DNA from 2 places in the Micromonospora sp. DT41 genome. Region 1 is predicted to be linked to the other one. Evidence: riboswitches for the same ligand, from Rfam matches in the RefSeq annotation. Region 1 holds a riboswitch; the other holds the start of a gene.
What was found. Region 1 has a riboswitch for S-adenosylmethionine ahead of thrC (threonine synthase). Riboswitches for the same ligand answer to the same signal wherever they lie in the genome.

Region 2: linked by a shared signal. The riboswitch ahead of ACLQ23_RS08965 (ABC transporter substrate-binding protein) and the one ahead of thrC (threonine synthase) in region 1 are both predicted to bind S-adenosylmethionine.

The regions. Positions count from the first base shown of each region.
Region 1 covers NZ_JBNCKU010000003.1:248,065-255,227, forward strand. Annotated here, with positions in the region: gene ACLQ23_RS07505 (alpha/beta fold hydrolase) at 1-599, shown strand, start outside; gene ACLQ23_RS07510 (ABC transporter permease) at 599-1,495, shown strand; gene ACLQ23_RS07515 (DoxX family protein) at 1,802-2,251, shown strand; SAM riboswitch class I at 2,408-2,543, shown strand; gene thrC (threonine synthase) at 2,554-3,837, shown strand; gene ACLQ23_RS07525 (GNAT family N-acetyltransferase) at 4,136-5,155, shown strand; gene paaN (phenylacetic acid degradation protein PaaN) at 5,206-6,879, shown strand; gene ACLQ23_RS07535 (GNAT family N-acetyltransferase) at 7,037-7,163, opposite strand, start outside.
Region 2 covers NZ_JBNCKU010000004.1:87,657-94,819, forward strand. Annotated here, with positions in the region: gene ACLQ23_RS08940 (NAD(P)-dependent alcohol dehydrogenase) at 1-91, shown strand, start outside; gene ACLQ23_RS08945 (mycothiol transferase) at 107-616, opposite strand; gene ACLQ23_RS08950 (hypothetical protein) at 914-1,105, shown strand; gene corA (magnesium/cobalt transporter CorA) at 1,121-2,242, opposite strand; gene ACLQ23_RS08960 (amino acid transporter) at 2,437-4,386, shown strand; SAM riboswitch class IV at 4,459-4,570, shown strand; gene ACLQ23_RS08965 (ABC transporter substrate-binding protein) at 4,852-5,724, shown strand; gene ACLQ23_RS08970 (amino acid ABC transporter permease) at 5,770-6,546, shown strand; gene ACLQ23_RS08975 (amino acid ABC transporter ATP-binding protein) at 6,549-7,163, shown strand, end outside.

The DNA.
Region 1 (7,163 bases):
GGGAGGACGCGCACTTCGACGCGGCGTTGGAGATCGCCGGGCTGGGCGACTCGGTGCACCGGAAGATCAAGAACTACAGCCACGGTATGCGCCAGCGTCTGGCGATCGCCCAGGCCATGCTCGGCCTGCCCGAACTGCTGGTACTCGACGAACCGACAGACGGGCTCGACCCGCCGCAGATCGCCGAGATGCGCCGCGTCCTGCAGCGGTACGCCACCGACGGGCGCGCGGTGCTGGTCTCCAGCCACCTGCTGGCCGAGGTGGAGCAGACCTGCACGCACGCGGTGGTGGTGAACAAGGGTCGGATCGTGGCGTCCGGGCCGGTGGAGGAGATCGTGGGCGAGTCGCCGAGCGTGCTGTTCGACGTCAGCGACCCGGTGGCGGCGCGGGCGGTGCTGGACCAGTTGCACGGCGTTCGGGTGCTGCCGGAGAGCGACGGTCAGTTGGTGGTCGACACCAACGGCACGACCCGCAGCGAGGTGGTGGCCGAGCTGGTACGCGCCGGCATCGGAGTGGACCGGGTGGTGCCCCGGCGGCGCCTGGAGGACGCGTTCCTCGCCCTGGTGGGCGAGAACTCTCGGGGAAGCGGTGACCGGTGATGGCTGGCTCTTCCGTCGACACGCCGTCGGGCGTCACCGATCCGGCCGGTGCGGCCCGTGGCTACCGGCCGTCGGCCACCATGCCGTTCGCGGCGGAGTTCCGCCGGCAGGCGTCGCGGCGGCGTACCCAACTGGCGCTCGGGTTCATGGTGCTGCTGCCGCTGATCATCCTGATCGCGTTCCAGTTCGACTCGGGCGGCGACGACGACAACGGCCGCAACGAGTTCTCCAGCCTGGTCGAGCTGGCCACCTCGGGCGGGCTCAACTTCACCCTGTTCTCGATCTTCGTGTCGGCGTCGTTCCTGCTGGTGGTGGTCGTCGCGCTGTTCTGCGGCGACACGGTGGCAAGTGAGGCGAGCTGGGGGAGTCTGCGCTACCTGCTGGCCATCCCGGTGCCCCGCGCCCGGCTGCTCACAGTGAAGCTTGTGGTCGCGCTCGCGTACTCGGGGCTGGCCCTGCTCCTGCTGGCCGGCACCGCCCTGCTCGCCGGCACCCTGCGCTACGGCTGGTCGCCGCTGCGCAGCACTGTCGCCGCCGAGCTGGAGCCGACCGAGGGGCTGCTCCGGCTGCTCGCCGTGCTCGGCTACCTGGCGGTCGTACTCCTGGTGGTGGCGGGGCTGGCGTTCCTGCTGTCGGTGACGACGGACGCCGCGCTCGGCGCTGTCGGTGGCGCCGTGCTGCTGTGGATCCTGTCGAGCATCCTGGACCAGATCACCGCCCTGGGGGCTCTGCGCGACTTCCTGCCCACCCACTTCAGCACCGCCTGGCTGGGGCTGCTCTCCACACCGGTGCAGACCGACGACGTGGTGCGCGGCTGCATCTCGGCAATCTGTTACGCGACGCTGTTCTGGGGGCTGGCGTTCTGGCGGTTCACCCGCAAGGACATCACGTCGTAGCTGCTGCCATCTGACGCCACCGCCCGATCGGTTTCCTGGAAAGCGGGGCACCGGTCGGGCGGAATGGCACCTTTTCGTGGGATCCCGGAAAGGTGCCACCGCAACTATCGACGAGGCAACAGGGTGTACTGGCTGCTTGCGGGGCGGTACCGTCGGTTGCGGGAGCGCTCCCATGGGAGGCGACCAGGTGGAGGCGAATCCGGCTCTTGTTCCGGCAGGGATTTTCCCACTAGCAAGGATTTTATTAACTTCGATTGATTCATGCTCCATGATGGGTGAACATCGACACCTATCTATGGAGGTCCCATGAACGTCTCTCGGCTCGGCGGGCCGATCCTGTCCCTGTTCCGCATCGTGACCGGCCTGCTGTTCGCGCTGCACGGCCTGTCCTCGATCTTCGGGTTGTTCGGCGGCAACCCCGTGACCGGCAAGGCGATACCCATGGGCGTGTGGCCAGGCTGGTGGGCAGCGCTGATCCAGCTGGTCTGTGGCGCGCTGGTGCTGGTCGGGCTCTTCACCCGGCCGGCAGCGGTCCTCGCCTCGGGTTCGATGGCGTACGCCTACTTCGTCGTCCACCAGCCGGAGGGCCTGCTGCCGCTACAGAACGGCGGTGAGCTGTCCGCGATCTTCTGCTGGTCCTTCCTGCTGGTCGCGGTGCTCGGCCCAGGGTCCTGGGCGCTCGACGCGCTGCTGGCCCGGCGTCGCCCCGCCACTTCGACCGCGCCGATCGCCGAACCCAGGTCGGTATCGGTCTGACCGCACTCTCACCGCGTCGCCGGGGCCTCGACGAGGAGGCCCCGGCGACGCGCCGCGCGTTGATCACCCGTTCTGGCCTGGTCGTTTAGCTCACAGCGTGGGATCAGCGCTGGATGCGACGGCCGGCGGTGCCTAGACTCGGCGGCACAACTGAATACCTCATCCAGAGGGGCTGAGGGATACGGCCCGACGACGCCCCGGCAACCACCCCGCGCGCTCACCGCTGAGCGACCCGTGGGGCAGGTGCCAATTCCGTCCCTGCCGCACGGTGCGATGCGGGGAAAGATGAGAGGACTCTCGACATGACGTCGACGCTCGCCGCCTCCGGCATCGACACCTCCGCCAGCCCCGCCCGCGCCCTGGTCTGCCGCGCCTGTTCGGCCCGCTACCCGCTCGCCGCGCAGCACGCCTGCTACGAGTGTTTCGGCCCGCTGGAGGTCGACTACGACACCGCCGCCCTCGCCACCGTCACCCGCGAGCAGATCGAGGCCGGCCCGAACAACATCTGGCGGTACGCCGCGCTGCTGCCCGCCGGTCAGGACCCGGCCACCCGGGTGACCGTCGACCCCGGTCTGACGCCCCTTGTGGCGGCCCCGCACCTCGCCGCCGAGCTGGGCATCACCGCGCCGCTCTGGGTCAAGGACGACAGCGCCAACCCGACCCACTCGTTCAAGGACCGCGTCGTGTCGGTGGCGCTCACCGCCGCGAAGGCGCTCGGCTTCACCCGGTTCGCCTGCGCGTCGACCGGCAACCTGGCCAACTCGGTGGCCGCGCACGCCGCCCGCGCCGGGGTGCCCTCGGTGGTCTTCATCCCCAGCGACCTGGAACAGGGCAAGGTCATCACCACGGCCGTCTACGGCGGCGAGCTTGTCGCCATCGACGGCTCGTACGACGACGTGAACCGGCTCTGCGGCGAGTTGGTCGAGACCGACGAGTTCGAGGACACCGCGTTCGTCAACGTAAACGTCCGGCCGTACTACGCGGAGGGCTCCAAGACCCTCGGCTACGAGGTCGCCGAGCAACTCGGCTGGCGGATCCCCGCCCAGGTGGTCATCCCGATGGCCAGCGGCGAACTGCTCACCAAGATTGACAAGGCGTTCTCCGAGCTTGTCGAGATTGGCCTGGTCGAGGCGCCGGCCGGTGGTTGGAAGGTCTTCGGCGCCCAGTCGGCCGGCTGCAACCCGATCGCTTCGGCGCTGCACGCCGACACCGACACCATCACCCCGGTCAAGCCGACAGGCATCGCCAAGTCCCTCAACATCGGTGATCCGGCCGCCGGCCTCTACGCGTTGGAGGCGGTCCGTCGCACCGGCGGCTGGATGGAGTACGTCGACGACGACGAGATCCGCGCCGGCATCCGCGACCTGGCCCGCACCACAGGGGTCTTCGCCGAGACCGCTGGCGGCGTCACAGTGGCGGTGCTGCGCAAGCTCGTCGAGTCCGGTCGGCTCGACCCGACGGCCGAGACGGTCGTGTTCAACACCGGCGAAGGGCTGAAGACCATCGACGCGGTGGCCGGTCAGGTCGGCCCGACCCACCACATCAAGCCGTCGCTGCGCGCTGCCCGCGACGCCGGCCTCCTCTGATCCAGCGGCGTCGAGCCGTCCGTCGAGGGCGAGGGATCGCCCGGACGGGGGATCGGGCCGATCCGCCGGGTAACTGGCTTTTCGCAGTGAGTGTAGAAAACCCGCCGCTGCGGACTTGACGACAGGAACCGGACGGCGCAAGATGCTCCGTGCGGGAGGGCATTTCGCCGGAGACTTTTGAAGTTCTTGCGACCCAACGCCGGAGGCGTTGTGCGAGTGTCCCTCCCGACCACGTCCGATCGGGCCACCGGATTAATTCGGTGGCCCGATCGCTTTTTCCGGTGACAGGCTCGCCGGCATGAGCATCACGATCGCGTCCTTCGACGGCGCCGACCAGGCCGCGGTCGACGAGGCGTACCGGATCGGCGCGGCCGCCAGCACCATCGACCTGCCGGACTTCCCGCCGTTCTGCCGGCGACGCTTCGACGCGCTCCTGCACACGCCGATGCCCGGCACCGAGTCGCTCTGGGCACTGGCCCGGCTGGACGGCGTACCGGCCGGCTACCTGCAACTGGACCTGCCCCAGCTCGACAACACCGACAACGCGACAGTCGAGCTGACGGTGCATCCCGAGCTGCGGCGTCGCGGCGTCGGCAGGGCACTGCACGAGTACGGGGTACGCCTGCTGCGCGAGCGCGGACGCAAGCGGGTGGTTGGGATGACCGTCTCCACGATGCCCGACGGGCCGCCCCGATCAGCGGCGGGTGACGCGTTCGCCGCCACGACCGGGGCCCAGGCCGCGCTTGTCGACGTGCGTCGCCGGCTCGACATCGACAGCATCGACCGGGTCGCGCTGCGCGCTGCGCTCGCCGAGGCCCACGCGCTGGCCGAGGGCTACCAGTCCGTCACCTGGCAGGGTGCGACCCCGCCGGAGTACCTGGCGGACATCGCCTATCTGGACGGCCGGCTGCTCATGGACGCGCCGATGGGCGACGTGCAGTGGGAGCCGGAGCAGGTCGACGCCGAACGCATCCGGGGCACCGACCGGGCGTTGGAGGCCAGGGGCCGGCGGCGCTACCACCTCGGGATGCGGCACGAGGCGTCCGGTCGGCTGGTCGCCTGGACCCTGCTCGACGTGGGCGCCAGCGCAGACTGGCACGCCTTCCAGCAGATCACCATCGTCGACCCCGCTCACCGTGGGCACCGACTGGGCCTGCTCGCCAAGATCGAAAATCTGCATCACCTGCTCACCCACGAGCCGGCGGTACGCGTCGTCGACACCTTCAACGCGGCAAGCAACAGCTACATGGTGGCGATCAACGAGCGGCTCGGCTTCCGCCCCGTGGACTCCTGGAACAACTGGCAGCTCACCCTCTGACGGGCAATCGGCGCTACTGCTCGCGCGGGGTCCTCAGGCATGATGGCGGCATGACGGAGACCCCGCATCCCCTGTACGACAGGCACGCCGACACCCTCAACCGTGCGCTGACCGCGATCACGGAGCGGGGCTACTGGTCCGCGTACCCAGAATCCCCAAGCCCCCGGGTGTACGGCGAGACCGCCGCCGCCGACGGCAAGGCCGCCTTCGAGGCTTACCTCGGTGGGGACTTCCCCCTCGACCAGCCCGGCACGGGTGAGCGGATCGCCACCGAGGCGAGCCCGTTCGGTGTGGAGTTGGCCGTGCGCTACCCGCACGCCGGCACCGACGAGCTGATCAGGGCTGCCTCGGCCGCGCTGCCGGCCTGGCGCGACGCCGGCCCGCAGGCCCGGGTGGGCGTCTGCCTGGAGATCCTCGACCGGTTGCACAAGCACATCTTCGAGCTTGCCAACGCTGTGCAGTTCACCAGCGGGCAGGCGTTCGTGATGGCCTTCCAGGCCGGCGGCGCGCACGCGCTGGACCGGGCGCTGGAGTCGCTGGCGTACGCGTACGCCGAGATGACCCGGCACCCGCAGACGGCCGGCTGGGAGAAGCCCGCGGGCAAGGGTGACCCGCTGCGGATGACAAAGACCTTCCACGTGGTGCCCCGTGGAGTGGCGCTGGTGATCGGCTGCAACACCTTCCCGACGTGGAACTCGTACCCCGGGCTGTTCGCCTCGCTCGTCACCGGCAACCCGGTGATCGTCAAGCCGCACCCGCGCGCGGTGCTGCCCCTGGCCGTCACCGTGAAGTACGCCCGGGAGGTGCTCGCCGAGGCCGGCTTCGACCCGAACCTGATCCTGCTGGCTGCCGAGGCGCCCGGCGAGAAGCTCGCCAGCGACCTGGCCCTGCACCGGTCCGTGAAGATCGTCGACTTCACCGGGTCCACCGAGTACGGCGACTGGCTGGAGACGCACGCCCGGCAGGCGTCGGTCTACACCGAGAAGGCCGGGCTGAACACGGTGGTGATCGACTCCACCGACGACTTCGCCGGCATGTGCCGCAACCTCGGCTTCACGCTGACCCTCTACAGCGGCCAGATGTGCACCACCTCGCAGAACATCCTCATCCCGGCCGGCGGGATCGAGACCGACCAGGGGCACAAGAGCTTCGACGAGGTGGCAGGCGGCATCGCCGCGGCGGTCGGCAAGCTCACCGCCGACCCGGCGCGGGGCGTCGAGCTGACCGGCGCCATCGTCAACGACGGTGTGCTTGAGCGGCTGGCCGATGTGACAAAGGTCGGCGAGCCCATCCTGGAGTCGCGGACCGTTGCCCACCCGGCGTACGCCGACGCGGTGGTGCGTACCCCGACGATCGTGAAGCTGGCCGCGGACGACGCGGACACCTACGGCCGGGAGTGGTTCGGGCCGATCTCGTTCGCCATCTCCACCGACTCCACAGCGCACAGCCTGGCGCTGATGCGCCGGACCGTCGGCGAGAAGGGCGCGCTCACGGCGGCTGTCTACTCGACCGACGAAGCGGTGCTGGACGCCGCCGAGGCAGTGGCGGTCGAAGTCGGGGTGCACCTGTCCTGCAACCTGACCGGCGGGGTCTTCGTGAACCAGTCGGCGGCGTTCTCCGACTTCCACGGCAGCGGTGCCAACGCGGCGGCCAACTCGGCGTTGACCGACGGGGCTTATGTCGCCAACCGGTTCCGGGTGGTGCAGTCGCGGCGTCACGTCTGATTGTTCTTGCTGTTTGGGGTTTCCGGGGCAGCCCGACCCGCTCCGGGCGGTCAGGCTTGATCCCTGCGCGGGTCGGGCTGCCCCGGAAACCCTTTGTGGGCACTCTTGCTGGGGCGCCGCCGGCTTTAGGCGGATCAGCATGGTTTTGCAGTGGCAGTTAGGCAGGGCGGCGCATCTGTAGTTCGTTCAGCGCCGGGATCGTGGGGTGGGGCACGCGTACGCCGGTGTCCTTGAAGCCCAGCCGCTGATAGGCGCGACAGGCGCGGTCGTTGCCGACCACCACC
Region 2 (7,163 bases), on a different contig from region 1:
GACCACCACGTTCGCGCTCGACGACGCCCTGGACGCGTACCGCCAGATGCGCGAGGGGACGCTTGAGGGTCGTGCGGTGATCGTGCCGTGAGTCGGCGGACGCCGGTCAGCCGGCGTCGAACAGGCCGCGGACGTAGTGGGCCTGGCCGGCGTGCTGCTGGTCGTCCTCGGCGATGCTGACCAGCCGCACGCCGAGGGTGACCGGCGGGTCCCATGCCTCGTCGACCACCCGGTCCAGGTCCGCCGGTCGCAATCCGGCCAGGAACGATCCGGTACGCGCCGAGACGGCCGCGTAGTAGTCGACGAGGGCCTGCGCGCTCTCCGGGCGTACGCCCGCGACCTGTTCCGGCGTGTGGCCGTAGCCGGTGTCGTCCGGGTCGGCGGGCAGGCCGAATCGCTGCGCCCAGTCGCCGCTGACCCAGATCTGCTCGGCGTCGAGCAGTTGGGCGACGTGATGGTCCTGGACCCGCGTCAGGTGCCAGACCAGCCAGCCGATCGAGTTGGCGCCCGGTGCGGGCGTCCAGCGCAGCTGCTCCGGGGTGAGCCCGTCGACGGCCGAGCGGACAAGGTCGGGCAGCCGGTCGTAGGTTTCGGTCAGAAGGTCACTCACGTCCACAGGTCACGTCTCCTTGTCGATTGCGGGTCAGGTACCGCCGACACTCAACGGCCAAACCTCGGTCGCCAGGTTGATCATGGTCCTGTCCGCGGCATGGGTGACCAGCGACTAGGTGCGTAATGTCCGGTTTGGCAGGCGACAGTCGGGAAACCGAAAACAGGCGGTGCGGATGTGGCCGGCCGTGGGATGGTTCGACGTGGATGCCGTACCGGTGTCGACCCGCCGGGATGCGGGTGGCCCGGCCGGTGGCGCGGGAGCACACCGCTTCGCCGAGGGCGGCTTCGACGAGGAGAGGCAGTGCCCATGCAGGCTCAGCGCAGGCCACCGCGCAACCAGCGGAGCCAGACCCGGGACGACCGGACCGGCGGCGGCATGACCGGGGCGGCCACGCCACTGACCATCTGGGCCGCCGCCGTGCTGCTCGGCCGGATCGGCGCCGGTGACGACGACATCGAGGACGAGCGGCACATCCTGCGCGGCATCGAGTGACCTTTCGGCGGCCCCTCACAGCCAGCCGCGCCGCTTGAAGATCAGGTAGAGGGTGCCGCAGACCAGCAGCATGAGCAGCAGCGCGAACAGGTAACCGAAGCGCCAGTGCAGCTCGGGCATGTGGACGAAGTTCATGCCGTACACGGTGCCGATAAGCGTGGGCGCGAACAGGATCGCCGCCCATGAGGACACCTTCTTCAGCTCCTCGTTCTGGGCGTAACTGGCGGCGGTGAGGCTGCGCATCTCCTCGTTCTGCTGCTGCGAGACGAGGGTGGCGTTGACGGTGAGGATGCTCTGGAGCAGGTGCCGGAAACCGTCCACCCGCTCCACCACCTGGGTGAGGTGGTCGGTGACGTCCCGCAGGTAGCGGCTCAGTTCCTCGTCGGCGCCGTCACCGCCGGCCAGCGCGCCGAGCATTGCCAGCAGCGGTCGGGCCGCCCGCTGGAACTCGATTACCTCCCGGCTGAGCCCGTAGATGCGCCGGCTGGCGTTCGGGTCACCGCCGAAGACCTGCGTCTCGATCTCGTCGATGTCGTTCTCCAGCCCCGCCACCACCGGCGCGTACCCGTCGACGACCTGGTCGAGGACCGCGTACAGGACCGCCTCGGGCCCCTGGGCGAGCATCGGCGCGTCGGCCTCCATCCGTCGCCGCACAGCGGCCAGGTCGGGGGCCTCACCGTGCCGGACGGTCACTACGAAGTCCGGCCCGATGAACAGGTGCAGCTCGGAGAACTCGACCTCTTCCCGCATGTCGTCGTAGCGGGCGGCGCGCAGCACCACGAACAGGGTGTCGCCGTACTGCTCCAGCTTGGGCCGCTGGTGGGCGTTGATCGCGTCCTCGACCGCCAGGTCGTGCAGGCGGAACTCCCGGGCCAGCGAGGTGATCTGGTCGATGTCGGGCCGGTACAACCCGATCCAGGCCATCGCGTCGGTCTGCTCCTGGAGGCAGCGGTACGTGTCGGCGAGACCGTTCGGTGAGGCGAACCGGTGCCCCTGGACGTAGACGGCGCTGTCGACAAGACCGCCGGAGGGCTCCGTGGTCGGCTCCCCCATGGGTGGCACGCCGACGCGGGTCTCGTACTCGTCGAGTTGGCGGCCGAAACCACCGCCCGGGCGAAACCGACGGCCGCCGACCATGACGCGCTCCCTTTTCCGGTGCCGCCCGTCCGGCGGCCTCCCCACCGGGACGCGCTGCTTTCCCCGGGCCCTGCGGCCCGAAACCCTCCGGCGTGCCGCCCGCCGGACGCCCGGCGACCAACGGTTTCGGCGGACGGGCGGCGGTGCGCCGACGGATACTCGCGGTGACCATGGGCGGGACGGGGGTAGCGCCGATGGAGGTCGACAGGCGCGCCGGCCGGCGGACGGACCGGGTGCGACGCTGGCTGCTCGCCGACGCGTCGGAGCGGCCCGTGCCGCAGGGTCTGCACGCCCGCCCACCGGCGCAACGGAACCACCCGTGGTGGAAGGTGATGTGCCTGACCGGCGTCGATTACTTCTCGACGCTCGGCTACCAGCCGGGCATCGCGGCGCTTGCCGCCGGGGCGCTCTCGCCGGTGGCGACCCTTGTGCTGGTGCTCGTGACGGTGCTGGGCGCGCTGCCGGTCTACCGGCGGGTGGCGGTGGACAGCCCGCACGGTGAGGGTTCCATCGCGATGCTGGTACGCCTGCTGAGCTACTGGCCGGGCAAGCTGTTCGTGCTGGTGCTGCTCGGTTTCGCGGCCACCGACTTCATCATCACCATCACCCTGTCCGCCGCCGACGCCACGGCGCACCTCGACGAGAACCCGTTCTGGCCCAGTGGCCTCAAGGGTCACGAGGTGCTGCTCACGCTGCTGCTCGTGGCGCTGCTCGGCGCGGTGTTCCTCAAGGGCTTCGGTGAGGCCGTCGGGATCGCCGTCGTCCTGGTCGCTGTCTACCTGACGTTGAACGCCGTGGTGATCGTTGACGCGCTGTGGCGGGTGGTGACCCATCCGAGTGCGGTCGGGGACTGGACCACGGCCCTGACCACCGGGCACGGCGACCCGCTGATGGTCGTCGCGCTGTCCCTGCTGGTGTTTCCGAAGCTGGCGCTGGGCCTCTCTGGCTTCGAGACCGGCGTGGCGGTGATGCCGCACATCCGGGGGGACCGGCGGGACTCGGAGGACCGTCCGCTGGGCCGGATCCGGGGCGCGCGTCGCCTGCTCACCACCGCCGCCGCCACAATGAGCGTCTTCCTGATCACCAGCAGCGTGACCACCACAGTGCTGATTCCGCCCGAGGCGTTCCAGCCGGGTGGTCCGGCGAACGGGCGGGCCCTGGCCTATCTGGCGCACGAGAATCTCGGCCAGGTCTTCGGCACGGCGTACGACCTGTCGACGATCGGGATCCTCTGGTTCGCGGGCGCCTCGGCGATGGCCGGCCTGCTCAACCTGGTGCCCCGCTATCTGCCCCGGTACGGCATGGCGCCGGCCTGGGCGCGGGCGGTCCGGCCGTTGGTGCTGGTGTTCACCGGCGTCGCGTTCCTCATCACGATCATCTTCAGGGCCAGCGTCGACGCGCAGGGCGGCGCGTACGCCACAGGGGTTCTGGTCCTGATCACCTCGGCGTCGACGGCGGTGACCCTCGCGGCACGGCGGCGCGGGCAGCGCGGGCGCATGATCGCGTTCGGAGTCATCGCCGTCGTGTTCGTCTACACAACGGCGGCGAACGTGGTGCAACGCCCCGACGGCGTCAAGATCGCCGCCTGCTTCATCGGTGCGATGATCCTGGTGTCGGCGCTTTCGCGGGTGCTGCGGGCCTTCGAGTTGCGTGTCGACCGGGTCGAGTTGGACCCGCTCGCGACGGCGTTCGTCGCCGAGCGTGCCGGGCGTCGGATCCGCCTCATCGCCCACGAGCCGGGGCGGCGCGACCTGGCGGAGTACCGCGACAAGCTGGCGCAGACCATGGCCGACAACGACTTCCCCGACGACAGCGATGTCGTCTTCGTCGAGGTCCACGTCACCGATCCGTCGGACTTCGAGACCGGGCTGCTGGTGCGCGGCAGCGTGGCGCACGACCGCTTCCCGGTGCTCAGCCTGGCCAGTTCGTCGGTGCCCAATGCGCTGGCCGCCCTGCTGCTGGAGATCCGCGACCGCAGCAGGCGACGTCCCCACATCTACTTCGAGTGGACCGAGGGCGGTCCGGCCCGCAACGTCCTGCGCTACCTGGCGTTCGGGCAGGGCGAGATCGCGTCGGTGACCAGGGAGATCCTGCGCCGCCAGGAGCCCGACCCGACGCGCCGGCCGCACGTGCATGCCGGCTGACCAGGCAACGGACGGTGAGCGTGGTCATATCGGCTGGACGGCGGGCCGGGGTCTGCTGCTAGCCTCGGCGCAGGTCATGAGTGCCAGCGCGAAGCCCCGGCTTGCTGGCCGGCAACCCTCCTCCGCGGTGGGGTGCCCCGGGTGAAGACCAGGCACCGGCAGGACGCCGGTGCAAGCGTGGCCTGGCACCCAGGTCAGCACAGACCCGGGAGACCTTTATGCGCATCCTCAACACCGATCCACAAGCCGACGGCGCGGACTTCCGCGCAGGTCGGGTCACGCCGGTACTGATCCGGCGGCGGCACGTGGACATGATGCGGGTGTGCAGCGCCGCCTGTCGCGGCCGCGCAGCGCACTAGCGCACTTCCCCTTTCCAGGAACCACCCAAGCGGTACGCCCTCATCGGGCGCACCGTGGGCGGCGCACGTCCACGCCCGCCCCAGACGCGACCTTTCGGAGACACTCGTGCGATTCCTTCCTGCTCTGACCCGTGCCGCCGCTGTCGGTGCCGCCGCGATCCTCGCCGCGACCGCGCTCACCGCCTGCGGCTCCGACGACGCTTCGTCCGAGGCCACCGGCAACCCGTACAACCTGGCGCAGCCCGGCGTGCTGCGGGCCGGCACGCTCTCCGACGCGCCGCCGAACGTGTTCCTCAAGGACGGCAAGTTCACTGGCTTCGACAACGACCTGCTCACGGCGGTCGCCGACAAGCTCGGCCTGAAGGTCGAGTTCGTCGGCACCGACTTCTCCGCGTTACTGTCCCAGGTCAACAACCGCAAGTTCGACGTCGGCAGTTCCTCGATCACGATCACCGAGGCGCGGAAGAAGACAGTCGACTTCGGCAACGGCTACGACTTCGGCTACTTCGGCCTGGACGTTCCGGCCGGCTCGCCGATCACCGGCTTCGACCAGCTCGCCGGCAAGCGGGTCGTCGTGGTGCAGGGCACCGTCCAGGACGACTACGCCACCGGGCAGAAGCTCGACCCGGTCCGCGTGCCGGACTACAACAGCGCGATCAACCAGCTCAAGGCGGGCACCGCCGACGCGTGGATCGCCCCGGCCGAGATCGGCGACAAGCTGGCCGCCGACAGCAACGGCAAGATCACCGTGGCGGCCAAGCAGCTCAGCCCCACCCCGACCGCGTACGCGGTGGCAAAGGGCAACGACAAGCTGCGCGAGGCGCTGAACAAGGGCCTCGACGAGGTCATCGCGGACGGCACGTGGAGCCGGTTGCAGGCGCAGTACTACCCGGGCCGGCCGGTTCCGGAGGACTTCAAGCCGGGCAGCGGCACGGTGGCAGTGCCGTCGGCGGCTGCGTCCGCGTCCGCCGCGTCCTGACGGCGTACCAGTGACGAGCGAGCAGGGCGGTAGGAGAGGCGACCGATGGATCCGTTGAGCACCCTCTGGGAGACCTTCTTCGACTGGAGGTCGATGCGCGAGGCACTGCCCGACATGCTTACCGTCGGGCTGCCCAACACCCTGATCCTGGCGGTCTCCGCCGCCCTGCTCGGCTCGGTGCTGGGCCTGCTGCTCGCCGTCGCCGGCATCTCCCGCAGCCGATGGCTGCGCTGGCCGGCGCGCGTCTACACCGACATCTTCCGGGGGTTGCCTGCGGCGGCCACGATCCTGCTGATCGGCGTCGGGCTCGCCCCGCTCGGCATGGAGGTCTGGGGGCCCGACCCGTACCCGCTGGGCATTCTGGCGCTGTCGCTCATCGCGTCGGCGTACATCGGTGAGATCTTCCGCTCGGGCATCCAGTCGGTGGAGGCCGCCCAGTTGGAGGGCGCCCGCGCGCTCGGCTTCTCCTGGGCCGACTCGATGCGGCTGGTGATCATTCCGCAGGGCATCCGGCGGGTGCTGCCCGCCTGGGTCAACCAGCTCATCGCGCTGATCAAGGATTCCAGCCTGGTCTACTTCCTCGGGCTGGTGGCCAGCCAGCGCGAGCTGTTCCGGATCGGGCAGGACTACGCGGCAAACACCGGCAACCAGTCCGCGCTGCTGCTGGCCGGGCTCTTCTACCTGGCGTTGACAGTCCCGCTGACGCACATCGTCAACTGGATCGACCGGCGGCTGCGCCTCGGCCGGCCGGCCACCGCGCCACCGGACGACGACGAGGACGAGCCGGCGCTTGCCGGCATCCCGGAAGGAGACCGCCGATGAGCATCGCGACGACCACCTCGGTCAGCCTCGACGCGCGGGACGTACACCTCGCCTTCGGGCCCAACCGGGTGCTGCGCGGCGTCGACCTGACAGTGCCGCGCGGTGCGACGGCCTGCGTGATCGGGCCTTCCGGGTCGGGCAAGTCCACTCTGCTGCGTACCCTCAACCGGCTCATCGAGCCCGACCGCGGCGACGTGCTGCTGGACGGGCGCAGCGTGTTGGGCGACGACCCGGACGCGCTGCGGCAGCGGGTGGGCATGGTCTTCCAGCAGTTCAACCTCTTTCCGCACATGAGCGTGCTGCGCAACATCACCCTGGCACTGCGCCGGCTGCGCAAGCTCAGCGAGGACGAGGCGGTAGCTGTCGCCCGCGCCCAATTGGAGCTGGTCGGGTTGGCAGGCAAGGCCGACGCCCGGCCGACGCAACTCTCCGGCGGCCAGCAGCAGCGCGTCGCGATCGCCCGGGCGCTGGCCCTGCGACCCGAGGTGATGCTCTTCGACGAGGCCACCTCGGCGCTCGACCCCGAACTGGTGAAGGGCGTGCTCGGGGTGATGGCCGACCTCTCCTCCGGCGGGATGACGATGGTGGTGGTCACCCATGAGATGGGCTTCGCCCGG